4 regions of the Pseudomonas sp. H1_A03 genome follow, and region 1 is predicted to be linked to each of the others. Evidence: predicted binding sites of a transcription regulator. Region 1 holds the regulator's gene; each other region holds the start of a gene.
What was found. Region 1 encodes FliA, which starts transcription of late flagellar genes. Its sites were predicted from a motif close to CTAAAGTTTNNNNNNNNNNNGCCGNTAA; they were not measured.
Positions count from the first base shown of each region.

Region 2: flgM (flagellar biosynthesis anti-sigma factor FlgM) is a predicted target of FliA. The motif match lies at 4,631-4,658, and genes of this name have one in related genera.
Region 3: AB4O35_RS16675 (methyl-accepting chemotaxis protein) is a predicted target of FliA. The motif match lies at 5,599-5,626, and genes of this name have one in related genera.
Region 4: AB4O35_RS25160 (methyl-accepting chemotaxis protein) is a predicted target of FliA. The motif match lies at 4,036-4,063, and genes of this name have one in related genera.

Region 1 covers NZ_CP162829.1:5,641,149-5,648,772, reverse strand. Annotated here, with positions in the region: gene flhA (flagellar biosynthesis protein FlhA) at 1-784, shown strand, start outside; gene flhF (flagellar biosynthesis protein FlhF) at 797-2,113, shown strand; gene fleN (flagellar synthesis regulator FleN) at 2,220-3,053, shown strand; gene fliA (RNA polymerase sigma factor FliA) at 3,050-3,790, shown strand; gene AB4O35_RS26065 (chemotaxis response regulator CheY) at 3,960-4,334, shown strand; gene AB4O35_RS26060 (protein phosphatase CheZ) at 4,353-5,141, shown strand; gene AB4O35_RS26055 (chemotaxis protein CheA) at 5,153-7,369, shown strand; gene AB4O35_RS26050 (protein-glutamate methylesterase/protein-glutamine glutaminase) at 7,417-7,624, shown strand, end outside.
Region 2 covers NZ_CP162829.1:5,983,315-5,990,938, reverse strand. Annotated here, with positions in the region: gene AB4O35_RS27690 (PA3371 family protein) at 8-187, opposite strand; gene AB4O35_RS27685 (hypothetical protein) at 199-426, opposite strand; tRNA gene AB4O35_RS27680 (tRNA-Arg) at 752-828, shown strand; gene AB4O35_RS27675 (MFS transporter) at 1,469-2,854, shown strand; gene AB4O35_RS27670 (flagellar brake protein) at 2,914-3,663, opposite strand; gene AB4O35_RS27665 (flagella synthesis protein FlgN) at 3,760-4,230, opposite strand; gene flgM (flagellar biosynthesis anti-sigma factor FlgM) at 4,279-4,593, opposite strand; gene flgA (flagellar basal body P-ring formation chaperone FlgA) at 4,735-5,445, opposite strand; gene AB4O35_RS27650 (chemotaxis protein CheV) at 5,580-6,512, shown strand; gene cheR (protein-glutamate O-methyltransferase CheR) at 6,556-7,383, shown strand.
Region 3 covers NZ_CP162829.1:3,593,572-3,601,195, reverse strand. Annotated here, with positions in the region: gene AB4O35_RS16685 (response regulator) at 1-1,102, opposite strand, end outside; gene AB4O35_RS16680 (PAS domain S-box protein) at 1,110-3,569, opposite strand; gene AB4O35_RS16675 (methyl-accepting chemotaxis protein) at 3,936-5,555, opposite strand; gene AB4O35_RS16670 (RNA polymerase sigma factor) at 6,020-6,625, shown strand; one part of gene AB4O35_RS16665 (IS5 family transposase) at 6,629-7,133, opposite strand; one part of gene AB4O35_RS16665 (IS5 family transposase) at 7,132-7,481, opposite strand; gene AB4O35_RS16660 (response regulator) at 7,608-7,624, shown strand, end outside.
Region 4 covers NZ_CP162829.1:5,432,871-5,440,494, forward strand. Annotated here, with positions in the region: partial or broken gene AB4O35_RS25135 (helix-turn-helix domain-containing transcriptional regulator) at 114-275, opposite strand; gene AB4O35_RS25140 (ABC transporter substrate-binding protein) at 336-1,259, opposite strand; gene AB4O35_RS25145 (acyl-CoA dehydrogenase family protein) at 1,500-2,741, shown strand; gene AB4O35_RS25150 (hypothetical protein) at 2,891-3,202, shown strand; gene msrA (peptide-methionine (S)-S-oxide reductase MsrA) at 3,340-3,846, opposite strand; gene AB4O35_RS25160 (methyl-accepting chemotaxis protein) at 4,117-6,138, shown strand; gene AB4O35_RS25165 (hypothetical protein) at 6,230-7,576, opposite strand.

The DNA.
Region 1 (7,624 bases):
CAACCCAGGGCAGGTGTTCGGCAGCCTCAACGGCATCACCGCCAAAGATCCGGCTTTTGGCCTGGACGCGGTGTGGATCGAAATCAGCCAGCGCAGTCAGGCGCAGTCCCTCGGTTACACGGTGGTGGATGCCAGCACCGTGGTCGCCACGCACCTCAATCAGATTCTGTACAAGCACTCCCACGAGCTGATCGGCCACGAGGAAGTCCAGCAATTGATGGGTTTGCTCGGCAAAGCCTCGCCAAAACTCGCCGAAGAGCTGGTGCCGGGCATCCTCTCGCTGTCGCAATTGCTCAAGGTGTTGCAGGCGCTGCTGGCCGAACAGGTACCGGTGCGCGACATTCGCAGCATCGCCGAGGCCATCGCCAACAATGCCGCCAAGAGTCAAGATACTGCCGCCTTGGTGGCTGCGGTGCGCGTCGGATTGTCCCGCGCAATCGTGCAAAGCATTGTAGGGCTTGACTCCGAGCTGCCTGTGATCACCTTGGAACCAAGGTTGGAACAGATTTTGCTGAATAGTATTCAGAAGGCAGGGCAAGGCCAGGAAGAGGGCGTCCTGCTGGAGCCAAGCATGGCTGAGAAGCTGCAACGTTCGTTGATCGACGCCGCGCAGCGCCAGGAAATGCAGGGCCAACCAGTGATCCTGCTGGTGGCGGGCCCGGTCCGGGCGATGTTGTCGCGGTTTGGGCGCCTGGCAGTACCGAATTTGCACGTTTTGGCTTATCAGGAAATTCCTGACAATAAGCAAGTGACTATCGTCGCGACAGTAGGGCCGAACGGCTGAGGGTAGTGGGTTATGCAAGTTAAGCGTTTTTTCGCCGCCGATATGCGTCAGGCCATGAAACTGGTTCGTGATGAGCTGGGCGCCGACGCCGCGATTATCGGAAACCGTCGTATTGCCGGCGGTGTCGAGCTGACGGCTGCCCTGGATTACACCCCCTCGGCACTGGCGCCGCGCGTGCCGAACATGGAGCTCGAAGACGAGCTGCGCAAGACCGCGTCGCGCATTGTCTCGGCCCAGGCTGAACTGAGCATGCGTGGCGACAGCGATGCCACCACCAATCGCCAATTGTTCGCTGGCTTGCCGCTGACGGCTTCCGAGCCGTTGGTTGAGCCGACCTTCAAAGAACCGCCGCGTCCCGCCGCACCAGCCCCGGCTGCTGGCGTCGACCAGCGTGTGTTCGACTCGATGCGGTTTGAACTCAACGGCCTGCGCGAACTGCTCGAAGTGCAGCTAGGCTCGCTGGCCTGGACGCAGTTGCAAGGCAGCAAGCCGCTACAGGCCAACCTGTGGCGCCGCCTGCAACGCATCGGCCTGTCCGGCCCGTTGTCGCGCGACCTGCTGGCCCTGACCACCGAAATCGAAGAGCCACGCCAGGCCTGGCGCATGTTGTTGGCGCACCTGGCGCGGATGATCACCACGCCGGAAATCGAACCTCTGGAAGAGGGCGGTGTGATTGCCATGGTCGGCCCTGCCGGCATGGGCAAGACCACCACCCTGGCCAAGCTGGCGGCGCGTTATGTGCTCAAGTACGGCGCGCAGAATATCGCGCTGGTGAGCATGGACAGCTACCGTATTGGCGCCCAGGAACAGCTCAAGACCCTGGGCCGAATTCTCAATGTGCCGGTGACCCACGTCGATCCGGGCCAGTCCCTGGCCAACGCCCTCGACCCGTTGCTGCGCAAGCGCGTGGTGCTGATCGATACCGCCGGCCTGCAAGCCAGCGACCCGGCCTTGCGCATGCAGCTGGAAAGCCTCGCCGGGCGTGGCATCAAGTCGAAGAATTACCTGGTGCTTGCAACCACCAGCCAGAAACAGGTTCTTACCGCTGCGTATCATAGTTACAAGCGTTGTGGCCTGGCCGGTTGCATCCTCACCAAGCTCGATGAAACCGCGAGCCTGGGTGAAGTGCTGAGCCTGGCCATCAGTCATGAATTGCCGGTCGCCTACCTGACCGACGGGCCGCGGATTCCGGATGATCTGCATCTGCCGCGCCGTCATCAGTTGGTCAGCCGTGCAGTCAGCGTGCAAATGCAAGAAGAGCCTAGCGAGGAAGCGATGGCCGATATGTTCGCCGACCTTTACCACAGCCCCGCAAAACGGGTGGGTTGAGGTCAGGATGAACACAATGAAATGTATCTACATCGATGGTCTGCAAGCGATTCACGCGGCCAAGCCATGTAGCCTGCGTCTAAGCAAGACAAGGTAAAGAAATAAAATGGGCAGCATGCATCCCGTACAGGTGATCGCGGTGACCGGCGGCAAAGGTGGCGTCGGAAAAACTAACGTGTCAGTGAATTTGTCCCTGGCCCTGGCAGAGCTTGGCCGTCGCGTCATGCTGCTGGATGCTGACCTGGGGCTGGCGAACGTCGACGTTCTGCTGGGGCTGACGCCCAAACACACCCTTGCCGATGTGATCGAGGGCCGCTGCGAGCTGCGCGATGTGCTGCTGCAGGGCCCCGGTGGCATCCGCATCGTGCCGGCCGCCTCTGGCACCCAGAGCATGGTGCACCTGAGCCCAGCGCAGCATGCCGGCCTGATCCAGGCGTTCAGTGATATCGGCGACAACCTCGACGTGCTGGTGATCGACACCGCCGCCGGGATCGGCGAGTCAGTGGTCAGCTTCGTGCGCGCCGCGCAGGAAGTCTTGCTGGTGGTCTGCGATGAACCCACCTCGATCACCGACGCCTACGCCCTGATCAAACTGCTTAACCGCGACTACGGCATGAACCGCTTCCGCGTCCTGGCCAACATGGCCCAGAGCCCGCAGGAAGGGCGCAACCTGTTCGCCAAGTTGACCAAGGTCACGGACCGCTTCCTCGATGTCGCCTTACAATACGTTGGCGCAGTTCCCTACGACGAGTGTGTGCGCAAGGCTGTGCAAAAGCAGCGTGCAGTCTACGAAGCGTTCCCTCGTTCCAAATGCGCATTGGCGTTCAAGGCTATTGCCCAGAAGGTCGATACCTGGCCGTTGCCCGCCAACCCTCGGGGGCATCTGGAGTTTTTCGTCGAGCGATTGGTGCATCAGACGAGCGCAGGACCGGTGCTATGACAGCGAACGGCTACAACGCTTACAAGAAGTCTGCCCGTGACAGCCAGGGCGAGTTGATCGAGCGCTACGCGCCCTTGGTCAAGCGCATTGCCTATCACTTGCTGGCACGCCTGCCCGCCAGCGTCCAGGTCGAAGACTTGATCCAGGCCGGCATGATCGGTTTGCTCGAAGTGTCGACCAAATACGACGCGAGCAAGGGGGCGAGTTTCGAGACGTATGCGGGTATCCGTATCCGTGGCGCGATGCTCGATGAAGTGCGTAAAGGCGACTGGGCGCCGCGTTCGGTACACCGCAATACGCGCATGGTCAGTGACGCAATTCGCGCAATTGAAGCAAAAACCGGTCGCGACGCTAAAGATCACGAAGTTGCGGCCGAACTCCAATTGAGTCTCGACGATTATTACGGGATTTTGAACGATACCTTGGGCAGCCGCTTGTTCAGTTTCGACGACCTGTTGCAGGACGGCGAACACGAAGGGCTGCACGAAGACGGCGCGAGCGCTCATATGGAGCCATCGCGCGACTTGGAAGATGAACGCTTCCAGGGGGCGCTGGCGGAAGCGATTGCCAATTTGCCGGAGCGTGAGCGGCTGGTGTTGGCGCTGTACTACGACGAAGAGCTGAACCTCAAGGAAATCGGTGAGGTCCTGGGGGTCAGTGAATCGCGGGTCAGCCAGTTGCATAGCCAGTGCGCAGCCCGCTTGCGGGGGCGTTTGGGAGAGTGGCGAGCGCGCTGACAGGCAGTGTGGGGGGCACTGCAGACGATACCGCGACGGTGATTGACCTTCGCGGGTTCGACCCGTGGTGGCCCCGGCAGTCCTTTTTGTGTAATGCCTGTTGAATGAAATGGCGCGTCCAGGTGCTGGGCGCGTTTAAGACTGCTTGGAGGTCGAATTGGACAAGAACATGAAAATCCTCATCGTTGATGACTTCTCAACGATGCGGCGGATCATAAAAAACCTGTTGCGTGACCTTGGGTTCACTAACACGGTCGAGGCGGATGACGGCATCACAGCCATTCCGATCCTCAACAGCGGCAGCATCGACTTTCTGGTAACAGACTGGAACATGCCGGGCATGACCGGTATCGACTTGCTGCGCCACGTGCGTGCTGACGAAAAGCTGCGCAGCCTTCCTGTGCTGATGGTGACCGCCGAAGCCAAGCGTGAGCAGATCATCGAAGCCGCCCAAGCCGGGGTTAACGGTTACGTGGTCAAGCCATTCACTGCATTGGCCTTGAAAGAGAAGATCGAAAAAATCTTCGAACGCATCCACGGCTAATGCCATCGCGGGGGAGCTATGGAGCATAAAGAAACGTCACAGGGAGACTTTGAGTCGACCCTGAAAAAGCATGCTCACCAGTTGGTCGAAAGCCTTGAAAAAGGCCAGTTCGGCGACGCGGTGCAGTTGATCCATGAGCTCAACCAGACCCGTGACCGCGGCCTGTATCAGGAAGTGGGCAAGCTCACGCGCGAGCTGCACAGTGCGATCGTCAATTTCCAGATTGACCCGCATATGCCCCAGGCCGAAGAAATTTCGCAAATCACCGATGCCACCGAACGCCTGTCCTACGTGGTCAGGCTGACTGAGGCGGCGGCCAACCGCACCATGGACCTGGTGGAAAATGCCACGCCCCTGGTCAATGGCATGGCCACCGAAGCCCAGGCCCTCAGCGTTGACTGGGGCCGCTTCATGCGTCGCGAAGTCGGGGCTGAAGAGTTTCGTGAGCTGGCGCGTCGGGTCGAAGGGTTCTTGTCACGCAGCGAGCAGGAAAACCGCACGGTTTCCAGCAACCTCAACGACATTCTGCTCGCCCAGGATTACCAGGACCTCACCGGCCAGGTGATCAAGCGTGTGACCCAGTTGGTCACCGAAGTGGAAAGCAACTTGCTCAAATTAGTGCTTATGGCAGGCCAGGTAGACCGTTTTGCCGGTATCGAACATGACCGCGAAGCGATCCTCTCGGAAAAAGATCCACAAAAACATCTCGCCAAGGGTGAAGGTCCGCAGATTCATGCCGATAAACGTGAAGACGTTGTATCGGGTCAGGATGATGTTGATGACCTGTTATCCAGTTTAGGCTTCTAAGGAGCACCCACATGAGCTTCGGCGCCGATGAAGAAATCCTTCAGGATTTCCTTGTAGAGGCCGGCGAAATTTTAGAGCAGCTGTCCGAACAGCTGGTCGAGCTGGAAAGCCGACCAGATGATGCGAACCTGCTCAATGCAATTTTTCGCGGTTTTCACACTGTAAAAGGGGGCGCCGGCTTCCTCCAGCTCCATGAGCTGGTGGAGTGCTGCCACATCGCCGAGAACGTGTTCGACATCCTGCGCAAGGGTGAGCGTCACGTTGATTCGGAGTTGATGGACGTGATTCTCGAAGCACTGGATGCGGTCAACGGGATGTTCAGCGAAGTCCGCGAACGTTCCCCGATCACCGCGGCCACGCCGGAACTGTTGGCTGCGCTGGCACGTTATGCGGAGCCCGCCGACCTGTCGGCTGCGCCGGTAGCAGAAGCGGCGCCTGAGCCGTTGGCTGAGGCCGAGCCGGACGTGACCGACAGCGAGTTCGAACAGCTGCTCAACTCCCTCAGTGCCGTCAAGGCCGAGGCAGAAGCACCGGCCGCCGTTGCTCCGGCAGCGGCGCCGACCAGCGAAGACATTACCGACGCTGAGTTCGAGTCCCTGCTCGACCAGTTGCACGGCAAAGGCCAGTTCGCGGCCGACGCCGTGCCACCGGCGGCGGCTGCCGCGGCACCTGCCGCGCCCGTCAGCACTGACATTACCGACGACGAATTTGAAGCGTTGCTCGACCAACTGCATGGCAAGGGCACCTTCGCGGCCGATGCCTTGCCGGCCGTCGCCGCCACGCCTGCAGCGGCTGCCAGCAGTGCAGCGCCTGCCGCTGCTGCACCGGCAGGCGATGGGTTGATTTCCGATCACGAATTCGAATCCCTGTTGGACGAGTTGCACGGCAAGGGCAAGTTCAGCGAAGTTGCTCCGGCCGCTGCGGTGGCCACGGCTGCACCGGTTGCCGCCAAAGCCGCCGCCCCTGCACCGGCCGCCAAGCCTGCGCCCGCACCGGCCGCCGCTCCGGCGCCTGCACGTGCTGCAGCGGCACCGGTTGCCGAGAAGCCTGCCAGTGAAGCCGAAACCACCGTGCGCGTTGATACCGCACGCCTGGACGACATCATGAACATGGTCGGCGAACTGGTACTGGTGCGTAATCGCCTGGTGCGCCTGGGCCTGAGCAGCGGCGATGAAGCCATGCAAAAGGCCGTGTCGAACCTGGATGTGGTGACTGCCGACCTGCAGACCGCCGTGATGAAAACGCGGATGCAGCCGATCAAGAAAGTCTTCGGCCGCTTCCCGCGCCTGGTTCGCGACTTGGCGCGCCAGTTGAAGAAAGAGATCAACCTGGAACTGGTGGGTGAAGAAACCGACCTCGACAAGAACCTTGTCGAGGCCCTGGCCGACCCGCTGGTCCACTTGGTGCGCAACGCCGTCGACCACGGCGTCGAAACCCCGGAAGAACGCGAAGCCTCGGGCAAGTCCCGTGGCGGCAAGGTGATCCTGGCGGCGGAGCAAGAGGGCGACCACATCCTGCTGTCGATCACCGATGACGGCAAAGGCATGGACCCGGCCATATTGCGTAATATCGCAGTCAAGCGTGGCGTGATGGACAAGGACGCCGCCGACCGCCTGACCGATAGCGAATGCTACAACCTGATCTTTGCCCCGGGCTTCTCGACCAAAACCGAGATTTCCGACGTGTCTGGTCGCGGTGTGGGCATGGACGTGGTGAAGACCAAGATCAGCCAGCTCAACGGCTCGATCAACATCTACTCGACCAAGGGCCAGGGCTCGAAGATTGTCATCAAGGTGCCGTTGACCCTGGCGATCATGCCGACCCTGATGGTGATGCTGGGCAACCAGGCCTTCGCCTTCCCGCTGGTCAACGTCAACGAGATCTTCCACCTCGACCTGTCGCGCACCAACGTGGTGGACGGCCAGGAAGTGGTGATTGTGCGCGACAAGGCGTTGCCACTGTTCTACCTCAAGCGCTGGCTGGTCGCTTCGGCTGCCCATGAAGAGCAGCGCGAAGGCCATGTGGTGATTCTCTCCGTGGGCACCCAGCGTATCGGCTTTGTCGTCGATCAGTTGGTTGGCCAGGAAGAGGTGGTCATCAAGCCTTTGGGCAAAATGCTGCAGGGAACCCCGGGCATGTCGGGTGCGACCATCACCGGTGACGGTCGGATCGCGCTGATTCTCGATGTTCCGAGCATGCTCAAGCGTTACGCCGCTCGGCGTATTTGATTCTGGTGGGGCAGGGCGGTTAGCCCGCCCCGCCTAACGGAGTGTTTATGGCAGTCAAGGTCCTGGTGGTGGACGATTCGGGTTTCTTCCGTCGCCGCGTCTCGGAAATTCTTTCCGCTGATCCAACGATCCAGGTGGTCGGCACGGCCACCAACGGTAAAGAGGCGATTGATCAAGCCATTGCGTTGAAACCGGACGTGATCACCATGGACTACGAGATGCCGATGATGGATGGCATCACGGCAGTTCGGCACA
Region 2 (7,624 bases), 340 kb from region 1:
GGGGAGATTAGCGCAGGACTGGGTCGAACTTGATACGACGACCGACAATGAGGGTGATCAACAACAGGCTGGCAAACACACCGGTGGCAATGAATGCGGTGGTTTGGCCGTCTTGCGATTCGGCGCCCAAGCCCACGGCGCCGGTGAAGGCGGTCAGGCACAAAAACAGCCAGGCAGATTTGGTCATTTACGATTTCCTTAGAAAACCCAGTGTTCAGATGCAGGTGCAGCGTGGGTGCCTTCGGTCAGGCGTACCGGCGATTGCGCGTTGGGCGTCATTACCGCCAGCTGCGGCCGCTGTTGCAGGTGATGCGGGACAGCCTGGCTGATCTGCGCGGGATCGTTAGCGCCAGTCGATTGAAAATGGAATGTAACCAATACAGCCAAGGCTACGGTGTTGAGGGCTAACAGAAGGGCACTGTTCATGGTCATGTTCTCCGCTTAACGCCGTGGCTTATTGAGTTTGTAGGAGAAGTATTGCAGGTCTCGTGCCAATCTATTAATCCATTAAAATCAATGGCTTGAGTGTACTTTAAAGGGTCGAAAGGTTGCAATTTGCAATGATGGCATTTTGAGGGAGTGCATTTTGCACGATGGCGGCAAGTGCCCGGGTTTACGGGGCGAAACTGCGATCAGCCCGGCAGGGATCGGCCTACACTCAAAAAGCCGACGGACGACATGACAAAACCCACCTCGGCCGTTAACATGCACGCCGTCCGTCGCCGTGCCCTTGGCCAGACGACTGTCATTTGTCCCAGTAGCTCAATTGGATAGAGCATCCCCCTCCTAAGGGGAAGGTTGGCCGTTCGAACCGGCCCTGGGACACCATCTACTTCAAGGCTTTCAGTTATCCTCCCTCTGCCCGGTACGGCATCTCCGTGCCCCGAGCTGCGCAGGCCATACTTGCGCAATGCCCCCGCTCAGCAGTCCACAGTCACTCCGGTGTAAAGCGTGCGCCCATCACCTGGAGAATGCAGGGGGGGCTTGCGCGTCACTTCTCAGAATTACATGGCTATGAGCTGATGGGCGTCGGTGCCTCTTACATCGGCTTCATTCGTGCTGAGCCGCCCGATATATCCCTGGCTGACCGCGTCGCGAAGGATTTTTGTGCGCTCTACAACACTGGCGATGAAAGCCTGCCAGCACAGGTTCGTGTAGCCACAGAGGCGATCTCCGGTCGCAGGCACCTGTGGTTGCGTTACGTGGAGTGACGCTGTGTGAAAGCGAGAAGCCCTGAGAGCTGAGCATTTTCGATACTTTTGTCGAACCTTGTCGGTGTTCAGGGCTCTCAGCACGTGCGCGGTGTATTTATCGCAACTTATGTACCTTGCAAGTGGCCGGGCAGCGTCTGAGCTATTACGCAAAATAATCCCCGGAAACAGCGCATGTTGCCTGTCCGGACCCGGCCACCCCGGACTATCATGCCGATAGCCCTACCTCTCACCGCAAGGAGCCGCTCGGAACGCCGATGCGCCAAATCTGGAAATCTTTTCGAGCCCTCTATTTCGCCTCTTTGATGATGCTGATCGGCTCCGGCTTGCTCAGTACCTACCTGGCCTTGCGCCTGGCGGCCGACCATGTCGACAGCCTGTGGGTGGGTGCGCTGATGGCGGCCAACTATTTTGGCCTGGTGCTGGGTGGCAAGATCGGGCACCGCCTGATTGCCCGGGTCGGGCATATCCGCGCCTATGCCACCTGTGCTGGCATTGTCGGCGCGGCGGTGCTGGGCCATGGCCTAGTCGACTGGCTGCCGGCCTGGATCGTGCTGCGGATCATCGTGGGCCTGGGGATGATGTGCCAGTACATGGTGATCGAAAGCTGGCTTAATGAGCAGGCCGACGCCAAGCAGCGTGGCGTGGTGTTCAGTGGCTACATGATTGCGTCCTATCTGGGCCTGGTGCTCGGCCAACTGATCCTGGTCATGCACCCCCAGCTTGGCCTTGAATTGCTGATGCTGGTCGCGCTGTGTTTTGCCCTGTGCCTGGTGCCGGTGGCCATGACCCGGCGTATTCACCCGGCAGCGCTGCATCCGGCGCCGATGGAGCCGCGCTTCTTTATCAAGCGCGTGCCGCAGTCACTGAGTACTGTGCTGGGGGCGGGCTTGATTGTCGGTTCTTTCTACGGTCTGGCGCCGCTCTATGCGTCGCAGCAAGGGCTCAGCACCGAGCAGGTCGGCTTGTTCATGGGTAGCTGCATTTTTGCCGGCTTGCTGGTGCAATGGCCGCTGGGCTGGTTGTCGGATCGGTATGACCGAGCACTGCTGATCCGCTGTTTTGCCTTGTGCCTCGCGGTGGCGGCATTGCCGCTGGCGATCATGACCAAAGTCCCGCTGGAAGTGCTGTTTGTCGCCGGGTTCCTGTGCTCGCTGGTGCAGTTTTGCCTGTACCCGTTGGCCGTGGCGTTTTCCAACGACCATGTCGAAGGCGATCGTCGGGTCTCCCTGACAGCGATGCTGCTGGTGACCTACGGTGTCGGCGCCAGCATCGGGCCGTTGTTGGCGGGCGTGGTGATGAAGCTCTTTGGCAGCCAGATGCTGTACGCGTTCTTCAGCCTGTGCGCGGTGATCCTGGTGTGGCGTATCCGGCCGAAAGCCGTGACCAACCTGCACCAAGTGGAAGATGCGCCACTGCATCACGTGGCAATGCCTGACAGTATGTCCAGTTCACCGCTGGTCGCTGCCCTGGACCCGCGGGTTGATGAGCAGGTGGTGCAAGAGCAGATGCAAAACACCGTTCCCGACCCGGAGCCGGAAATCGAGCCGCAACCACCGACGGATGAGCCGCCCTTTGAGGGGCCGCCGGAGCCGCTGGGGCCCGAAGAGCATCCGCATGACTTGAGCAGGGCGCGCCCCTGAAAGCAAAAACGGGCAGATCCCTCAAGGATCTGCCCGTTTTTTATTGCGGTTGTCAGGGTTTAAAAATCGTCGTCTTTGTCGAAACGCCGTGCTTCACGTTGGAGCTGGTAGACAAAACGCTCGACCTGACGCTGCACCAAACCACTCATGTTGTGGAAGCGCACGCCGGCGAAGGTGGTGTTGATCCTTTCTTCGAAATGCAGATGACGCAGTTCGACCGAGGTGGTCATGCTGCCAAAGGGCAGGGCCGCGATAAACCGGTCGTAGACCTGGCCCAGTTGCAGGCGCTCGGAAATGTCGCCTTCAAAACGCAGTTTGCAGCCGGTAGCGGAAATATCCAGCAACTTGCCGTTGACCGGCGCTTGGAGTTTCTCGCCGCCCAATTCAATGTTGACCAATTGCGCCAGCTTCAACGCGGCGCGAAAGGCATTGCGCCGTTGATGGTAGACCACCTCGTCCGGTAGGCCGCCGGTGTAAATACGGTGGCCGTCCTTTTCGGTTACGGTCAGCGTACCGTTGCTTTCCCAGGCGACGCGCACACCGTCATGGAAGCCTTCAATGCGGAAGGGTTCGCCATTCTCGAGGTGGCGTTCGCCGTCGCGGGGGATCATTTCATCCAGGGCGAGGGTACCGCCGTCCCGATTGACGTCCACCAAGTAGCTCTGGAAGCGTTGGCTGCGTTCATGGAAGGTAATGATCAGCGGGTCATGGCTTTCTTGCAGCATCCGCAAGGTGCCGGCGATTTCCAGAGGGGTGGTGAGGACCTTGGGTGGCTGCGGGGCATCTTCCGCATTAAGGGCGTTGAACACGGTTCTTCCATCTCCAGACAAAATACGACTACACGCAAGAGCAGGCATTCTGCCAGTATGTGGCGCGCCTTGGATAGGCCGCGCTGTAAACGGGCGTCAGGCTTGGCTGCGGGTGCTTGGCTTGACCAGGCGCGAGGTAGAACCTTGCGCGTTATATAGCGCCGGAGGCTCACCGCCGTGAAGTATACGCAACTGGTTCGCGGTCGTAGCTTGCTGAAGCTGGATCGACTGACCGTTGAGCAGGTTGGCTTCCTGGCACAGGGAGAGCAATTGATTGAGTTCTTTGCTCTGGGCCAGTAATTGGTCGCCGACCGAGGAGTGGCTGGCCAACTGCGCCAGGCCGTCCTGGTCGGCGGGCAGGCCCAGGCTGATGAGGATCTGGCTGCGTTTTTTGCCGTGCTGTTCCAGCAGGACAATCAACGACTGCTTGCGCGCCAGAATTTCTTCCAGCAGGGGCATATCGCGGCCGTAGAGGGCCAGGGATTCCTCCCTGAGCAGCTCGAGCAGCTGTTGCGTCGGCGCTAGATCATCAATGATCAGCTGTAGCAGATTTTCGTCGTGATGCATGGCTGGCCTTGGGTTTTAAGCGTCCAAAAGCCCGGCGCAGGCCTTTGCCTAGCGCTCGGCTTCGAAGTTAAGCAGCTTGCTGGCTACACGGTTGCTGTCGACTTTATAGCTGCCATCGGCGATTGCCTGTTTCAATTCAGCCACACGGGCTTTATTGACCACCGGTTGATCGCGCAGCGAGTCAGTGACCTTCTGCAACTGTTGAGCCTCATTGCTCAGGTGTACGGATTCCCCGCTCTGGCTGGCGCTGGCCTGTTCTGCCTTGGCAGGCAGTGGCTGGGCCTTGGCTTCCACGCTTTCCTTGGAACGCGTAGTGCCTGCCGTTGATGGGGCGTTATTCAAACGACTGAAATCGATGACCATGATAAAAAAACCTCTGGGTATTTGGACGCTTGCCATGTTTTCGGCAATACCCGGATTAACTTTAGGCGCGAATGACAATAAATCTCCGCACGGAACATCTCGTGCACAGTGTAGAAAAACCCAGCGTCCACTACCAGCAATCTATAAAGCGACCTCGACTTGCCCCGGCGCCGTTACCCTGGCCTTGATGACCCGGTTGGAATTGAGGTTCTTGACGCGTATCTGTTCGCTCATACCGCCGTTGGACAAGGCTTCCCCCGGCATTTTTACCTGCAGTGCACCACTGCTGGCGGAAATGACCACCTGATCGCCCTTGCGAATCACCTCTGCCTGCTCAAGATGCACCAGTGTGATCACCTGGTCAGTGACCACTGGTCGGGTCAATTTCTGCCCGACGGCCTGATCGAGGGATGTCAGGTAGCCCTGACTGATCATGCTGATGTCGCGCTCGCGCAACACAACGTCTTCGAAACCGATGATGCCGGTGCGTTTGAGTGGGCGGGCCACCACCACCACATCGCGAAACAACTTGACCTGGGCCGGCACGAACACGGTCCAGGGCGAGGCGCCGTCGCAGCGAACCTTGACCGTCACGCGGCCAATGGGCTGTGCCGGGCTTTCCAGGGTGGCTGTCAATTCCTTGTCGCACATTGGCATGCGCAAACGCGGGTCCAACTGGTTGACCTGGATTTCATAACGCCCTGGCGTCTGTGTGGTCGCCAGATAATCTTCTACAGTGAACTCAAGAAAGCCTTGAGTGACGCCGATAAGTAGATCAGGCAGGGTGACGTTATCTGCGCGGGCTGTGGCGCTCAGACCCAAGGCGAGTATCGCCAGCGGTGTGCAGAACAATCTGCAAAGCCGTGTAGGGGGGCGCGTCGGGAAACCGTCGTTTTAATATCCATAATCAATAAATAGCAAAGCTCGTGCCGTTTAGCGTTGGGTGCGCGTCGCACCCTCAAAGGTTTTAGCGTAGGAGTCTGGGCATGGCAGGAGTAATGGATTCAGTAAACCAGCGCACACAGCTGGTAGGGCAGAATCGCCTGGAGTTGTTGCTTTTTCGCCTGGATGGCAAACAGCTGTATGGCATCAACGTGTTCAAGGTGCGGGAAGTGCTGCAATGCCCCAAGCTGACGATCATGCCCAAGTCCAGCCCGGTGGTATGTGGCGTTGCCAATATCCGGGGTGCGACGATCCCGATTCTTGATCTGGCCCTGGCCACCGGTTCTGCAGGTTTGCAGGACCGCCAGAATCCATTTGTGATCATCACCGAGTACAACACCAAGACCCAGGGTTTCCTGGTGCGCTCGGTGGAACGTATCGTCAACATGAACTGGGAAGAGATCCATCCGCCGCCCAAGGGCACGGGTCGCGATCACTACCTCACGGCAGTGACGCGGGTGGATAACCAGTTGGTCGAAATCATCGACGTGGAAAAAATCCTCGCCGAAGTGGCACCCACCTCGGAGTCGATTTCCGTGGGTGTGGTGGACGCTGAAACTGCGCACAAGGCAGTCTCCCTGCGCGTGTTGACGGTGGACGACTCTTCTGTGGCCCGTAAACAGGTGACCCGTTGCCTGCAAACCGTCGGCGTGGAAGTGGTGGCCCTCAACGATGGTCGCCAGGCGTTGGATTACCTGCGCAAGCTGGTGGACGAGGGCAAGAAGCCGGAAGAAGAATTCTTGATGATGATCTCCGACATCGAGATGCCGGAAATGGACGGCTACACCCTCACGGCGGAGATACGCAACGATCCACGCATGCAAAAATTACATATCATCCTGCATACTTCGTTGTCGGGTGTATTCAACCAGGCGATGGTCAAGAAGGTCGGTGCCGATGACTTCCTGGCCAAATTCCGCCCCGATGACCTGGCATCCCGGGTCGTCGAGCGGATCAAAGCAGCAGATCACGGCTAGGGGCTTTTTCCCTGGCGGTCACACGATTTAAGAGGCGGTATCAGTGTCTACGGGTAATTTGGATTTTGAACAGTTCCGGGTCTTCCTGGAAAAGGCCTGTGGCATATTGCTCGGTGAAAACAAGCAGTATCTGGTATCCAGCCGTCTCAACAAACTGATGGAGCAGCAGGGCATCAAGTCGTTGGGTGAGCTGGTCCAGCGCATCCAGGGCCAGCCGCGCAGCGGGCTCAAGGAAATGGTGGTCGATGCCATGACCACCAACGAAACCCTGTGGTTTCGCGACACCTACCCCTTTGAAGTGCTCAAGAGCAAAGTGCTGCCGGAGGCCATCAAGGCCAGCCCGGGCCAGCGCCTGCGCATCTGGTCGGCGGCGTGCTCCTCGGGGCAGGAGCCGTACTCGATCTCGATGTCCATCGATGAGTTCGAGCGGACCAATATGGGCCAATTGAAGGCCGGTGCTCAAATCGTGGCCACCGACCTGTCCGGCACCATGCTCACCAACTGCAAGACCGGCGAGTACGACAGCCTGGCGCTGGGCCGTGGCCTGTCCCCGGAGCGCCTGCAACGTTTCTTCGACCCGAAAGGGGCGGGACGTTGGGCGATCAAAGCGCCGATCAAGAACCGTGTGGAGTTTCGCTCGTTCAACCTGCTCGACAGCTACGCCAGCCTGGGCAAGTTCGACATGGTGTTCTGCCGCAACGTGTTGATCTACTTCTCCGCTGAAGTGAAGAAGGACATCCTGCTACGCATCCACGGCACGCTCAAGCGGGGCGGCTATTTGTTCCTCGGTGCATCCGAAGCGCTGAACGGTTTGCCGGATCATTACCAGATGGTGCAGTGCAGCCCTGGGATCATTTACCAGGCTAAATAGTACGCAAATCTAAATGTGGGAGCGGGTTTGCTCGCGAATGCGGTGGATCAGTCATAGATAAGTTGACTGACCCACCGCATTCGCGAGCAAACCCGCTCCCATTTTTTTTGCGGCAATTTCCCCAACAGCGGCAACTCTCCATTGCCGCTTTACTGGCGCCACGCGGAAACCTCTTGCCGCTTTTCTGGCATTGCCGCCGGCAACCGCCCCGCAAACCCTTGATATACGGGCCTCCGCAAGA
Region 3 (7,624 bases), 2.0 Mb from region 1:
CGGCCATGGCTTGCAGGCCGCTGAAACCGAGGTTGCCTGCAACGCCTTTCACGGTGTGGGCCATTCGCTCGGCCGTCGCCCGATCACCCGCGCGTAGCGCGTTCCCCAGCGCTTGCCCTTCCATAGCCCTGCGGTCGGCAAATTGACCCAGCAGCTTGATGTATAGCTGGCGATTGCCCGCCACTCGCCTCAGTCCGTCGGCGCTATCTAGCCCTGGAATGTCCGGTAGGCGCTCCTCGCCCGATGCGGCGCTGGACGGCTCCACTGCCGCCGACCGAGGTACGACCCAGCGCAGAACCGTGGCGATGAGTGCTTGCGGATCCACGGGCTTGGTCACATGGTCGACCATGCCCGCCTCGATGCAGCGCTCCCGGTCCTCGACCCTGGCATGTGCGGTCATAGCAATCACCGGGATCTGTGCGCAGTGAGGCCCGACGCGAATACGCCGGGTCGTCTCGAGACCATCCATCTGCGGCATCTGTACGTCCATCAGCACCGCGTCGTATTGCGCTGCAGCCAACATCGACAGCGCCTCGCAGCCGTTGCCGGCAACTTCCACCAGGGCACCGGCAGCCTCGAGAAGCTCCCTGGCAATCTGTTGGTTGATTTCGTTGTCCTCCGCGACGAGCAGGCGCACTCCGGCGAGCACCTTCGCCTGCGCAATGGGTACGGTTAGCGCCACCACGCCCGTTTGCGGCGCGAATAAGTTGACCAGTACCTCTACCAGCGAGGACTGGTTGACCGGCTTGACCAGGAACGCGCGAATGCCGGCCGCTTGCGCAGCGGCGTGCATTTCGTCATGCCCAAATGCACTGACCATGACGGCGTACAGTGCAGGCTGCAGGCCAAGCGCCCGGCGCGTCGTCTCGATGCCATCCATCTCTGGCATTTGCCAATCCACCAATAGCGCCAGGAATGGGTGGTCGGCCGAAGCACCGCGAAGGCTCTCCAGAGCAGCCTCGCCTGACGCCACCGCGACCGGCGAAAGCCCCGCTACGCGAAGCATGTCGGAAAGGATCTGGCGCGCGTCGGCATTGTCATCGACGACCAGGACGCGCGCTCCGGCGAGCTCCGCAGGGACAATCTGGCGCTGCGTACGCATGTGCTGGTCAAGACCAAGCCAGACGCTGAAAGAGAAAGTGCTGCCGTTGCCCGGTTCTGGAGTCAACCGCGATCGTTCCGCCCATCAGCTCGACGATGCGCTTCGAGATGGCAAGGCCCAGGCCGGTACCGCCGAATTGTCGCGTTGTGGAGCTATCGGCTTGGGCAAAGGCCTCAAAGAGTCGCCCGGTTTGCTCGGGAGTCATGCCGATACCGGTATCGCGGACACGAACCTGCAGTTGAACTTTGTCGCCGGTGCGGCCCAGGTTGCGAACCACGACCGTCACCTGCCCCTGTTCGGTAAATTTCACTGCGTTGCCTACCAGGTTCAGGATGACCTGGCCCAGACGCAGCGGATCTCCAAGCAGCGTATCGGGAACGTCCGACGCCCGGTCGAACAGCAGCTCAATGCCCCTGTCGTAGGCCTTTTGCGCAATCAGCGAGGACACGTTGTCGAGCACTGCGTCTATCTCAAATGGCACTGCCTCGACGCTAAGCTTGCCGGCCTCGATCTTGGAGAAGTCGAGGATGTCGTTGATGATGCCAAGCAGCGAAGTGCCCGCGTTGTGGATCTTCGAGACATAATCGCGCTGCCGCTGGTCCAGAGAAGTCTTCAGCGCAAGGTAAGACATGCCGATGATCGCGTTCATGGGCGTGCGGATTTCGTGACTCATGTTTGCAAGGAAGTCGCTTTTTGCCCGCGTCGCCTCTTCAGCAATCTCCTTCGCCCGCTGCTGCGCGTGCTCTGCTGCCTTACGCTCGGTGATGTCCTGCAGCCAGCCGAGCAGCCCTTGCTCCCCCTGGATCTGGATTGGCAGGTGGGTGACAAGCATGGTGCGTTCGCGTCCCTGCCGGTCACGCATCGGTACTTCCTGGTCCTTTGCGATGCCGTCGTCCGTGAGGCGTTCGACGATGGCTTCGCGATCATGCCCATTCGCGTAAATCTGCGAAGCAGCGTCACCGACGCCTACGCCGAACGTTTCACAGAAGCGGGGGTTGGCGAAGCGGATCACGCCCTGGGTAGAAAAGGCTATGTTGATTGGACTCGTATCGAGGATTGCCTGCAGCCGCGCGCGTTCTTCGCTAAGCGCCACTGCTGCCGCATGATGATCCGTGACATCGCGCACCCAACTGGCGACCAGGGTCTCACCGTGGATTGTCACGAATGATGCACCGACCAGAACCCAGAGAATTGATCCATTTTTGTGCCGCAGGCGGGTCTCGAAGTTTTCGACCTTGCCGTTTCGTGTCAGCAGTTCGAGGAAGCGTTCGCGCTCCTCAGGGTCGAAATACAGGCTCGTGGCGTTGCGCCCGAGCAGGTCCTCGCTGACATAACCGGTCGCCTGCGAAAAGCGTTGGCTTACTTCCCTGACAGCTCCGTTCCGATCTGCCAGGACCAGGCTGGCGGGGCTGGTATCCATGAGCACGCGGGTGAAAGCCTCGCGCTCGGCTAGCTCTGCGGCAACGCGCTTGCGCTCGTCTACTTCCCGGTTGAGGCGTCGGTTCCAGGCCAGCATGGCGCCGAGCAACAGCAGGACCGCGACCAAGCTCGGTATCGCCCAGCTCATTACGGTTTTAATATCGAGGCCGTCCTCGTTGAGGGACTCCTCGAACAGCCGGTATTCCATGAGCGATACGCGATAGTACCGCCGCCAGCTCGCATCGAGCGGCGAATCAATGCGATTGCTGGACTGGAAGAACTGCTCCAGCGCTCGTGCGAGATCCGGCGCGTTGCGCGCAACACCCCACCCAACGCTGGTCGCTTCGCTGACCGGAAACGCAATGGAGAGACGTTCGGGATCTTCACGAGCCCAGCGCAGCGCGCTTTCACTACCCAACACCGTGAAGTCCACCTTCGCATCGGCTACCAGTTTCACCGCCTGCTCGGTTGGCGCATAGACGATTCTGACCGGCTGACTGGATAGAGGACCGCGGTTGGCTTCATCGATCCACTGCTCGTAGCCCGTACCCTTCTGCACTGCCGCCGTCAGACCGAGCAGATCAGACACCTCGTTGCCAAGGGACTGGTTGGAGCGATGGGCGATGACCAGGTTGCGTACCCGGTAATAGGGCACGAGCAACATCTTCGTTTCGCGCCAAGGGACGATCTGCAAGTCATTTGGATAAAGATCACAGCGGCCTTCGGCGAGTAGCTTCGGGTCGTAGCTTGCCTCGCGTACGGTCTCGCCCCGATCGTCGTGAAACTGCGCATCGAAACTCGGCAGTTCCGTTACCTGTGGGCGTAAACCGAGTGACCGCGCGAACGCCTCCGCGTTAGTCCGGTAGAAAGAAGCGCTTGAGCCAGCCACGCATATGCGCAGGACGCCGCTTTCCCGAATCTGGGACAGCGTACGTGCTTCCACGCATGGCATGCCCAACACCAACAAGCTTACCAGTGCAAGCAACGCTCCCAAGCGCGGCTCTGTTTTAAAAATGCTCCTGCTGGTAGGTAATTGCTCACTATCCAACTCCACATATCCTTGTGAACGCCCTTGCACGAGCTTGTCCGCCGTTCTGCACTGGTATTATAGGTTTTTGGAGTGTAGGCATACGCTGCAGCAAGCGCCAGCAACAAAAACTGGGCCAGCTAGCAACTTCCCACTGCTACTCACCGTTCGGAGAGTGAGTTTCCGGACGCTTACTTAATACTCGCACACCTGAGTTTCTCCAATGTCCGGAAATGGCCGATGGCTGCCCGTTACAAAGTGCAGTAGTCGGCCAAAAGCGGAAGTTCGGTTTATAGGAACTGCCTGGTGTTGCGACGATTGCATCAATTAGGCGGTCATTGAGTGGCTAGTCTGAAGCTAGCCATCAGCGCCCCCAAAAAGCCTTTGTCACACAACAAATCGGTTAACTAACTGATTCAGGTTCACCGCTAGCTTTGACATCTCACCACACGCACTCGCTGTTTGGGCGGCTCCAGCAGCACTCTGTGTTGCAAGTTCACGAATGCTGACCAGGTTTCGATCAACTTCCCTAGCGACGTGAGATTGCTCTTCAGAGGCTGTCGCGATCATTAGGTTGCGTTCGTTAATTTGAATAATGCCCGTTGATATTTGATCCAGTGAGGTACTGGCCTCTTGGGCAACACCAAGAGATTCGGTGGCCAGGTCTCTGCTTGTATTCATCGCCTTCACGGCTAGGTCAGAATCACTCTGAATAGCAGCAATCATCTGCTCAATTTCCTGAGTCGACACTTGGGTGCGGTGGGCTAATGCCCTTACTTCATCAGCGACCACTGCAAATCCACGACCTTGCTCGCCAGCTCGCGCGGCCTCGATAGCGGCGTTTAACGCCAACAGGTTGGTTTGCTCTGCAATTGCCCGAATCACCTCGACAACTTTAGTGATGCTTTGGGCACGATCTGACAACCCTTGAATCTGTTGGCTTGTGTTTTCGACGTTACCGTTCAGCTTTTGAATTGACTTTAACGTCTGAGCCACCCGCGCCAAACCTACCTCAGTGTAACCCTGGGTACGCTTTGACTCTTCGGAAGCTGACTCCGCGTTGCGAGCGACCTCATCAACTGCCGCACTCATTTCTGTGACCGCTGTTGCAGCCTGATTGACTTCATCGTTCTGGGAAACAAGGCCCCGGCTTGACTCTTCAGTAACCACTGTCATCTCCTCCGAAGCTGAGGCCAACTGGGTGGAAGAATCGGATATCTGCATAATTGTGGCACGCAGGTTTGCCTGCATCTGCGCCAGAGCTTTCAACAGTCTCCCAGCCTCATCAGTACCACTGACCAATATCTCCTTGGAGAGATCACTAGCCGCGATACGCTCTGCCACAGACAGGGCATCGTTAATCGGAGAGGTAATACTTTTCGTGAGCACAAAAGCCAACCCTGCCGTCAAAATGACCACGCCCGTTATAAGTCCGATAACAAGCCAAAAACCATGGCTATAGAGATCGGTCGCGGTTTGCCCTGCCTGCGCTGCGCCTTCGTTGTTAAAGTTGGTCAAGTCTTTAATTTGCTGCTCCATTGTATTCGTGAGCGGGCGAATGCCTGTACTCACCAGATTGACCGCTGTGGCGATCTCACCTTGCCTCATCAAAGGTTCGAGAATATCTAGTTGTTTGGAATATGCATCGGCGCTGTTTTTTACCGGTGTGTAAAACGAGCGCTCTTTATCACTCGCTATCAGAGGATCATAGTTTGCCACCGCATCGGTGAAAGCCTTGCGATAGCCGGCGAAGCTTTCAATGTTCTTTTGAATGGACTGAGGATCGGCAATGGCTCGCTGGGTTTCGAGCCTCAGGCGAAGTGTCGCTTTGTCCATCAAAGCCGTTTGTCGGATACTGGCCATCCAATTGAGCTCAACGTCTTTTTCGGCATCCCTAAGCTTGCCCATTTGCAGGACTGCGAATACGCCGAGTACAAAAACAAGAACTATGATTGAAGCGAAAAACAGGGCAGCTCGTGGAGCTAAATTGAGGTTTCTGACGCGCATACGACGTTCCTGCTTTCCAATGATTGTTGAGATGCTCAAAAGGCTATCGACCCAAAGCTGAAAACTTGAAGCAAGTCGTCGAAAGGTGAAGTGAATGGTCCCTAGTTTCCTAGACACCTATGAGCAGCTGCTTTTGGCCGGTTTCTACCTATGCTGGCGGCGGGAGGGATACCGTCGCTACACGACCCAAAGCTGACGGTGGACTTAGGCAGAGATCGGCCAGAAGCTGCCAGCCGCATGCGTCTTGAAAAGTAGCGGCGCTTCACTCCTTCCACATTTAATTATCTTCGCTGTGCATCTAGTGAATGGGTTGATCCGTATGTGCTCTTGAGGGCTCGAGTGCGATGAGTATCCGAGATTATCAAGCGATGCAGTGCGATGAGTGGTTAGGCATTTCATGATCCGAACCGTCATCTCTGCCAAGGACAGCTACGATCATGATACGACCACAGTTAGGTACTGCCATGAACGCCAAGGATGACGCTCATTTTTTGGACCGCCTATTGCGCGGAGAACAAGACGCATATCGTGATTTGGTGTGCACGCATCAGGGAGCCATGAAGGCCATAGCTTATGGAATCGTGGGGCGGCACCATGCAGATGACGTAGTGCAAGAGGCATGGCTTGCGATTGTGAAAGGCATAGGCAAATTTCAGAGACGATCTAGCTTAAGAACCTGGATGATGGCCGTCACGTCCAATACGGCGAAGTGCCGATATAAAGCTCGGCGAAGTGAGTCGAATTGTATTCCATGTACCTCGTGGATTGAGGGAGGAGGCGTTTTAGTCGTAGGTGATTATTCCTACACTCCTTCCGTGATATCGCATGAAGATAGCCCTGAAGCACTTCTGAGCGAATCCGAGCTATATGCTCGCATCAACATTGCTCTCGAGACTCTACCGGAATTGCAGAGAAGCGTATTGATATTGAGGGAGCGCTCTGGGTTGGATCTAAACGAAATTTCTACGCTTCTTGGGATATCGCTGACTAACGTAAGAGTGCTATTGCACCGAGCTCGTTTAAAGGTTTTTTCTGCAATAGCGAAGTACCAGTCCGCTCTTGATATGTGAGCATTAGGGTTTGTCTGAAAAGTCAGCCCGCAAGCATTTCTCGATACAGGCCAGTGTAACCATGGCTTTGAAGCTGCTCGCCAGTTTTTCGTATCGCGTACAGAGCCGACGTTTTTCTTTGAGCCAACTGAACAGCCGTTCGATCACGTTGCGCTTTTTATATTGTGGCCTGTCGAACAGTCGAGGCAGGCCTGGTCGAGGCTTGCGATGCATCTTGCGCAAGGGAATGATCGGCTGCATGCCGTAGCGGTCACAGTACTGACGCAGTATCTGGCTGTCATAGCCCTTGTCCGCCAGTACACATCGGCAACGCTTACGCGGACGACCCTTGCTGCCTGGCAGGCTGATCTGTTCCAGTAGCGGCATGAAATAGCGCGAGTCGGCTTCTTGACCGGGCGACAACATGACAGCCAGGGGGAAGCCATGGCTGTCGCAGGCGAGATGTATTTTGGTGGTCAATCCGCCTCGGCTACGGCCTAGGCAGTGGTGTTGCGGTTCTTGCGGGCCCCTTTTTTCCAGCACCGCTGGCCGCTCGGGTAGCTCGAATCGATGTCGAATCGACCATCCAGGTATTCAGATCGATAAAGCCATCTTCGCACAAACGAAGGTGTAAATGGCGCAGAACCTGCTCAAAAGTGCCGTTGTCACGCCATTGTCGGAAACGCTGGTAAACGGTCTTCCAAGGCCCAAAGCGCTCTGGAAGATCTCGCCATTTGGCACCAGAGCACAAAATCCAGAAGATTCCGTTAAGCATCTGGCGGTCATCGCGCCTTGGCCGCCCCATGTGTTGAGGAGGAGAAACGATGGCTTCGATCATCGCCCAACGCTCAGATGAAATTTCATAGCGGCCTGTCATGACGGCCCTCTTGGCAATCAGAGGGCATCATTTTAGTCAAAGAGACTTTTCAGACAAATCCTAATAGATTTCCTAATATATTTTTTCTTCAGACGTTCTTCATTCACTTTTGATAACGTAACTATTGTGAAAATTCTCCTAAT
Region 4 (7,624 bases), 210 kb from region 1:
CTTGCCTGCGATGGCGGACTGTCAGCCGGTACACCTTTAGCTGATCCACCGCGATCGCAGGCAAGCCAGCTCCCACACTCGAACTGCTTCGTGCTTAAGTGCGCGTTTTCGTACTAAGGTTTGCGGACGACTGCCGGTGTTTTTTGGATCGCAATCGGCTGCACAGTCAGCTCAACCCCTAACGCCATCATCAGCTTCTGAATCGTCTCATAGCGCGTTTTTGATCCGCCCTTCAGCGTTTTGTAAAGACTCTCGCGATTAACCCCCGCCGCCTCTACGGATTCTTTGTTTCAGGAAGGCTGGGGACACCTACTCCAGACTCGGCACTCCGCGTTTTAAAGCACCCGATCAAACAACGGCGCCACGTCATACCGCTGCTTCAACATCTGCGCATCCACCAAAAAATCCGCCGTGGCCTGGGCCTCGCTGACGATCGTCGGCGAGATCGGCAGCACCTGGATCGCATCGCGCTTGAACCACACTTTGGCGATGTCCGGCGCCGACTGGTTGGCCTTGGACCACGCCTCGGCGTACTCATCAACGTGCGTGCTGCTCCACGCCCGAGCGCGGGTGAGGCGCGCAATGAAGTCTTTGATGATCGCGCTTTTTTGCGCCAGGGCCGGCTCGTACGCCACGATGTAGGTCGGCGCGCTCATCAGGCCCTTGGCATTGCGGATCAAGGTGCTGCCCTCTTTTTCCTGCAACGACACGTAGGGTTCCCAGGTACCGAAGGCGTCGATGTCACCCTGGGTCAGCGCCAGGCTCGCCTCTGCCGGCAACAGGTACTTGAAGTTGACGCTGCTGCGCGGCACACCCGCCTCATCCAGCGCCTTGTACGCCAGTTGTTGGCTCCACGAACCATTCCAGATAGCGACGGTCTTGCCTTTAAGGTCGGCCACCGACTTAATCCCCTTGCGCGCCACGATGCCCACGCCGTCGAGGCTGGTCTGGGTGCTGGCGACCACTTTGACCGGCGCGCCATTGGCGGCCAGGCTGATCACCGGGGTATCGCCGACGATGCCTACATCCAGCGCGCCACTCGCCACGGCAGAGGCCACCGGGGAGCCGGTATTGAAGCGCTTGAAATCGATGGTGTAGGGCAAGTCTTTCAGCTCGCCCGACAACTCCAGCACGATGCGGTTGGAGAAGAACTGGTCGCCCACGGTGAGGGTCAGCGGTCCGGCTGCCCCTGCCGATTGGCCATAACATGCAAGAGAGGCCAAGCCCAGCAAGGACAGCAGTGTGCGACGGTTGATCATAAGAAATCCCACAGGAATAGATGGCTGTTGAACCATCTGTGGGCATGCAGTCTGGTCGTTTGCCGTAGAAACTATCGCAATAAAAGCCCGACGCTTAATACTGTTGGGCACTATCGATAGAACCGTCTCACAGCTCGCTAGCTAATTTTCGTATTAAAAACTTCGCCACCCTTGGGTTAGGGTGACGTCACCAGACCACTGGACCCCAGCACCTGAACCACTTTCAGCAAGGTCCATTGCATGCCAATTCCCGCTTTGAATATCTGGGGCACACCGCCCACTGCCCGCTACGAACAACTGGTCGCGCCGTTTCGGCCGCTCTTCGCGCAGATTCTCGCCCAGGCAGCCGTGGCTGATCAGACCCGCGGCAGCCTCGCCACAGTGATCCAGCAACTGAACGCATTGGGCTTGCCGCGCTGGCGCCTGCCAGCCAGCTATGGCGGCCAGGATGCAACGCTGGTCGAGCTGCTGGCGCTGCTCACGGAATTATCCGCCGCCGACTCCAACATCACACAAGCCCTGCGCGGGCACTTCGGTTTTTGCGAAGACGTGCTCAGCGCCAAGGACCACGACTGGCGCGCCAAATGGCTGGACCGCCTCGGCCAGGGCGCCCTGCTGTCCCCGGGCAGCACCGAAGTCGGCAACCAGACGCGCGGTGATTTCGAAACCCGCCTACACCGTGACGAAGCAGGCGCGTTGCGCATCACCGGCAAAAAGTTCTACACCACCGGCGCGCTCTACAGCGACTTGATCAACACCATCGCCACCGGCGAAGACGGCACGATCTACAGCGTGGTCGTCGACCTGAAAGCCCCCGGCGTGCAGATCGTCGACGACTGGAACGGCTTCGGCCAACGCCTCACCGCCAGCGGCACCTGCCTCTTCGATAACGCGCCCGTGGTGGACGACGATGTGCGCCCCACTCAACAGCGTTTTGGCCATGGGCAATCGTTCTTCCAGCTCTACCACCTCAGCACCCTCGCCGGCATCGCCCGCCGCGCGGCCCTCAGTGGCGCCGAAGAGCTGAGCAGACGCGCCCGAACCTTCACCACCGGCAATGCCGACACGGCAGGCCAGGATGTGCAACTGCTGCAAGTGATCGGCGAAGTCGCCAGCCAGGCCTACGCCGCGCGAGCCATCGCCCAGCAGGCCGCGCAGCGCCTGGAGCACACGGCGCAGTACGTGATCGCCCACGATCAGCCGTTGCACGATGACGACCCGCACGTCGCATTGGCGGAGCTGGAAGTGTGCCTGGCCGTGAACCCGGTGGTGGATGCGACGCTGGCAGCAACCACCGCACTGTTCGATGCCCTGGGCGCCAGTGCCACCGCCAGCAACAAGGCGCTGGACCGCCTGTGGCGCAACGCGCGAACCCTGGCAAACCACAACCCGCGCGTGTACAAGTCGCGGATTGTGGGCAATTACCTGGTCAATGGAATCCTGCCACCTGCGCAATGGCGTGTAGGCGTAGCAAAGGGATAGCAACGGTCACCAAGCCTGTGGCGAGGGAGCTTGCTCCCGCTGGGACTGCGCAGCAGTCCTCCAGGCACAAACGCAAATCCGAGAGGCTGTAGTACAGGAGGGTTTACCGTAGAATGCGCCCCCTTGAACAACCTCAAAGGAATGAACCTGTGTCAACGAACAGCACCATCACCTGCCCGCACTGCATGAACAACGTCCCATGGGGCGCCCGCGTATGTCGCGGCTGCCATGCAGAAATCTCCTACGGCACCCCTCTCGCAAGCGTGATCTTTTTTATCGTGCTCTCAGTCGGGGCAAGCTGGTATGTCACCAAGCTGGCCCACGACCATCTGTTTACCAACGCCACGCTGTTGTGGTGCGTATTTGCAGCCGTGCTGACTCCCTGCGCCATTCTGTCCAGAAAAGCCTGCAAGCGCCTGTATGACGGCAAAACCGAGTTTCGACGCCATTACCGCAAGTGATTCGTCGTTTATCTACAGGTGAAAGCATCGCGCCAGCACTGCTGGCGTGAGACGCAAGGAACAGTCAATAATTTCACTGGGAGATGAATCACGACCACGCGATTTAAGGCCTAATCATCTTCCTCTGCCGCCCCCTCTCAACCCCGCTTCGGCAGCTTCCAATTCGGCCGCACGAAGTGGCAGGTATACCCATTCGGTATCCGCTCCAGATAATCCTGATGCTCAGGCTCCGCCTCCCAAAATGGCCCCGCCGGCTCAATTTCAGTCACCACACGCCCCGGCCATAACTTAGAAGCATCAACGTCTGCTGCCGTATCTTCGGCAATGTCCCTTTGCTGTTCGCTCAGGTAATAAATCGCCGAACGATAGCTGGGCCCAAGGTCATTCCCCTGCCGATTAGGCGTGCTCGGGTCATGTATCTGGAAAAAGAACTCAAGAATCTGCCGGTAAGTGATTACAGCCGGGTCAAAGACGATCTCAATCGCTTCGGCGTGGTTACCGTGGTTGCGATAAGTAGCATTCGGCACATCACCGCCGGTATAGCCGACACGGGTGTGCAGCACGCCGGGATAGCGTCGGAGCAGGTCTTGCATGCCCCAGAAGCAGCCGCCGGCGAGGATGGCGGTTTCGGTTTGGTTGGTCATGGTCTGCCCCTTGTGTTCAATGGATACAGGGTAGTTATGGGGTTGTATTGACCAATACCAAGGTTGAGCGGCAGATTGTCCCGGATTTAAACCACTACTCTCTAAGGTCACGCACTAATTGCAGGACCCGCGGCTTCACATAGTTCTCACTGCCAAGTGCGGCCATCCGTCGCATCCCCCCAACCTCCCCTCCTGTCCTCCCCCCACCCGCCGATAACCTTACTAACCGCATGCCTACACCCTGCGCCCCCTCCCGATCGAGCCCCCACCATGAACCCACTCGCCCTTCTCAAAAAAGCCCGGCCCGCCCGTCAAGGCACCACCACGCTCACCTGCACAGCCAGCGAACTGGAGCCGTCCTTAGCCACCCTGCGCATCAACCCTACGCTCATCACCGGCTTCATCTCCCCGCACCTGGACATCGACCCAATCGCCGCCAAGCTCAAACGGCGCTTTCCCCAAAGCACCATCAGCCTGTGCACCACGTCCGGCGAGTTGTGCAACGCAGCCAATTCGCTCTACTGCGCCACTGGCGAACGCTGGGACCGGATTGTGTTGCAGCTGTTCGACGACAGCGTGATCGCTTGCGCCGAGGTGGTGATGGTGCCGTTGGAGTGTGAGGACATTCGCAGTGGCGGCAAGCGCCTGGGGATGCAGGAGCGGATTGCCAAGTTGGTGAGCAATATCAAGCGGGTGCAGGTGCGTACGCAGATCGATCATCGCGATACCTTGGCTTACGTGGTGTTCGACGGGCTGTCGGCGTCGGAGTCGTTTTTCATGGAGGCACTGTATGAGTCCGGGCGTTTTCCGTGTTTATTCGTGGGCGGGTCGGCCGGGGGCAAGTCGGACTTCCAGAAGACGCTGATCCACGACGGCCAGCGCAGTTATCAGAACCATGCGCAGATTGTGTTCCTGAAGACGGCAGCCCAGGTGCGGTTTGGCGTGTTCAAGAGCCAGAATTTCAAGCCGGCGGATTTGACCTTCAGCGTGCTGACCGCGTCGGTAGAGGACCGCACGATTGACCAGGTGATCGACAGCAGCGGCAACATCAAGAGCATGGTGCAAGCGCTGTGCGATGCGTTCAACTGCACGCCCCAGGCGCTGGAATCGAAACTGGCGGACTACTCGTTTGCCATCCGCGTGGGCAGTGAATTGTTCGTGCGCTCCATCGCGCGCATCGACTATGAGCAGCAGATCGTGCAGCTGTTTTGCGACGTGGCGCCCGGTGAAGAGTTGGTGATGGTGCGGCGTACGCCGTTGCGTGAGGCAACGCGTTTGGACTACGAGCAATTTTTGCGCGGCAAGGGTGGCCAGCCGGTGGCGGGTATCCTAAATGACTGCATTTTGCGCCGGCTGAACAACGGCGCCGAACTGGGCAGCATGGCCGGCACGTTTGGGGATGTGCCGCTGGCGGGGTTTTCGACCTTTGGTGAAATCCTGGGGCTGAACCTGAACCAGACGCTGACGGCGATTTTCTTCTTTCGGGTGGCCAAAGGCGCCAGTTTCAATGACGAGTACGTCGACAATTTCATCGCCCATTACGGCGAGTTCAAGGCGTTTTTCCTGCGCCGGCAGGTGAAGAAACTGGCGGGATTGAACCATGTGGTGGTCAAGCAGATTAACGCGTTCAAGAACAAAGACTTTACCGACACCCTGAATACCCGTGGGCTGGACCGCAATATCCTGCCGGTGTTCGAAGGCCTGGCAGACTTGGGCCAAGTGTTGGCGCAAGCCGAGCGGCAGCAGGAGGACATTGCTTCGCAGCTCAAGCATTACTCGGGTGAGTTGCATGCGTCGATGGATGATTTGGTGGGCACCATTGATCGGCAGAACAGCGTGTCTGCCCAGGCTGGAGCGACGGTGGAGGGGCTGTCGAACCAGGCAGATGTCGCAGTGGAAGGCGCACGCACCCTGGCGGGTTCAAGTTTGCGTATCCAGTCGATTGTGCAGGTGATCCAGCAAATCGCCGGGCAGACCAACCTGCTGGCGCTCAACGCCGCCATCGAGGCGGCGCGCGCGGGCGACCTGGGCCGGGGCTTTGCAGTGGTGGCGGACGAAGTGCGCAAACTGGCAGAGATCACGCGTAAGAATGCGGCGGAGATTGGTGTGGATATCGATCTGCTGTCGAGCGAGATCCAGCGTGTTGCCCAGCAGATTGAGGACCAGTCCACTGGGGTGGGCGCGCTGCGCGAAATGCTCGATGCACTGGAGGCGTCAAGCCGTGCGACTGAGGGGACAGCGCAACGCACGAAGACCATTGCGGATACGTTGACGGGGCTTACGCACGCGTAGGCTTTAACGGGGAGGCGCGGGTGCCTGAGGCGGCTGGGCTGCAATGCGCATCAGCAAAATGCGCTTGCAGTGCCTGGCAGACAGTCGCGCTTCAGGGTTTGAAGTTTTTCATCAGTTTGAACAGATGGCCGGGCCAGATCCATCGTGTTGTTGGCTGCTCGCGGGTGTCTGCGAGAGCGTCGAGCAGGGTGTTGTTGGGCGCTTCGCCGGCAGGAATATTCAAGGGCGAGCGCTGTTGCACTTGATCGGCTGGGGGCTCAATCGGCTTGTACACCCGGCGCGTGGCAGCATCCAGCGTATAACCAGCGGCCTTGCCGTACTCGGTGACGCTCCAGACGCCATTGACGACCTCGACTACCACCTTGGAGGGTGGAAGTTTTATGTCCTTGTGCGTGGTGCTGACGATATGGTCCGCAGTCTTGGCATATTCGAAGGTGGCGAATTCACTGCCAAGTGGCGGTTGACCCACGGCTTCACTGGAGAATCTTTTCACCATCTGCTCCAGGAATGGTATGCCGCCAATATGGCTGAACGCTCCGTTGCCAGGGCTCAGGATGTGTTGCAAAAAGCCCTGATCGATACGGGTGCTGCTGAAGGCAGAACCGGTCAGGATATTTGATGCGATTATGGCGTCCTCCGGCTTGAAATCGAACGTCGTCCAATACTCGTCTACGTAATAGCCATTACTGCCAATGAGTTGACGACCGTCGCTGTAATGACGATAGGTGCCGAGTGCTGAGACCAATCGATCGACGTAGCGTAAATCCGCACCTTCTGACTGCGCATAAGCGTACATATCCGAGATCAGGGCACGATCATCAAGGGTGAGGAATTCGCTGGACCGTTGGGTCCCGTTCTCAGAGGTCGCAGGTGGAAGGGCGACGGGGGGTTCGCTACCGCGAAACAAGCGCAAAATCATGATCTCACGGCCGTTAACAGGAGTCGGCTTCGGGTCCAAGGCCACTGGGGACTCCATCGACTGCATCGCTTCCAGCGCCGCACGCCGCTCGTTAACCGTGAAGACGCCGCCGCTGTCGCGGGCGATCAAGTTGAGTTGATCACGCACCAGGCCTTTGAAAGGGTTGCTGTCATGGCCGTTGAGGAAGCCGGTCGCCTGTTTCGCCCGTGCCAAGACTTCAGGGTCGTCGGTAGCTGGAATCTCCCCGTCGTGTTGCGCTTTATTGGCGAAATACTTGTCGTCGGTCATCAGTTCGAGCGATTCGGCGTTCTTTTGGCCCATGGGCGTTTCAGCCCGCGTTGCCGCATCACTCAATTGACGCGCCAGGATCGAGACGGTGGCGATACCGTTATGACTTGTTGAAATAGGCGCCTCCATCTTGCCGTTATCAGGAGAGACAGAGGTCGGAGTAGCAACGTTGAGGGAATCGCTCATCACGCGCCTGTCAGGCGATGACGTATATGGACTGATGCTGATCATTGGTATTCACCTTGCGTGACAGCGTGTGAATCTTCATATAAAAAACTT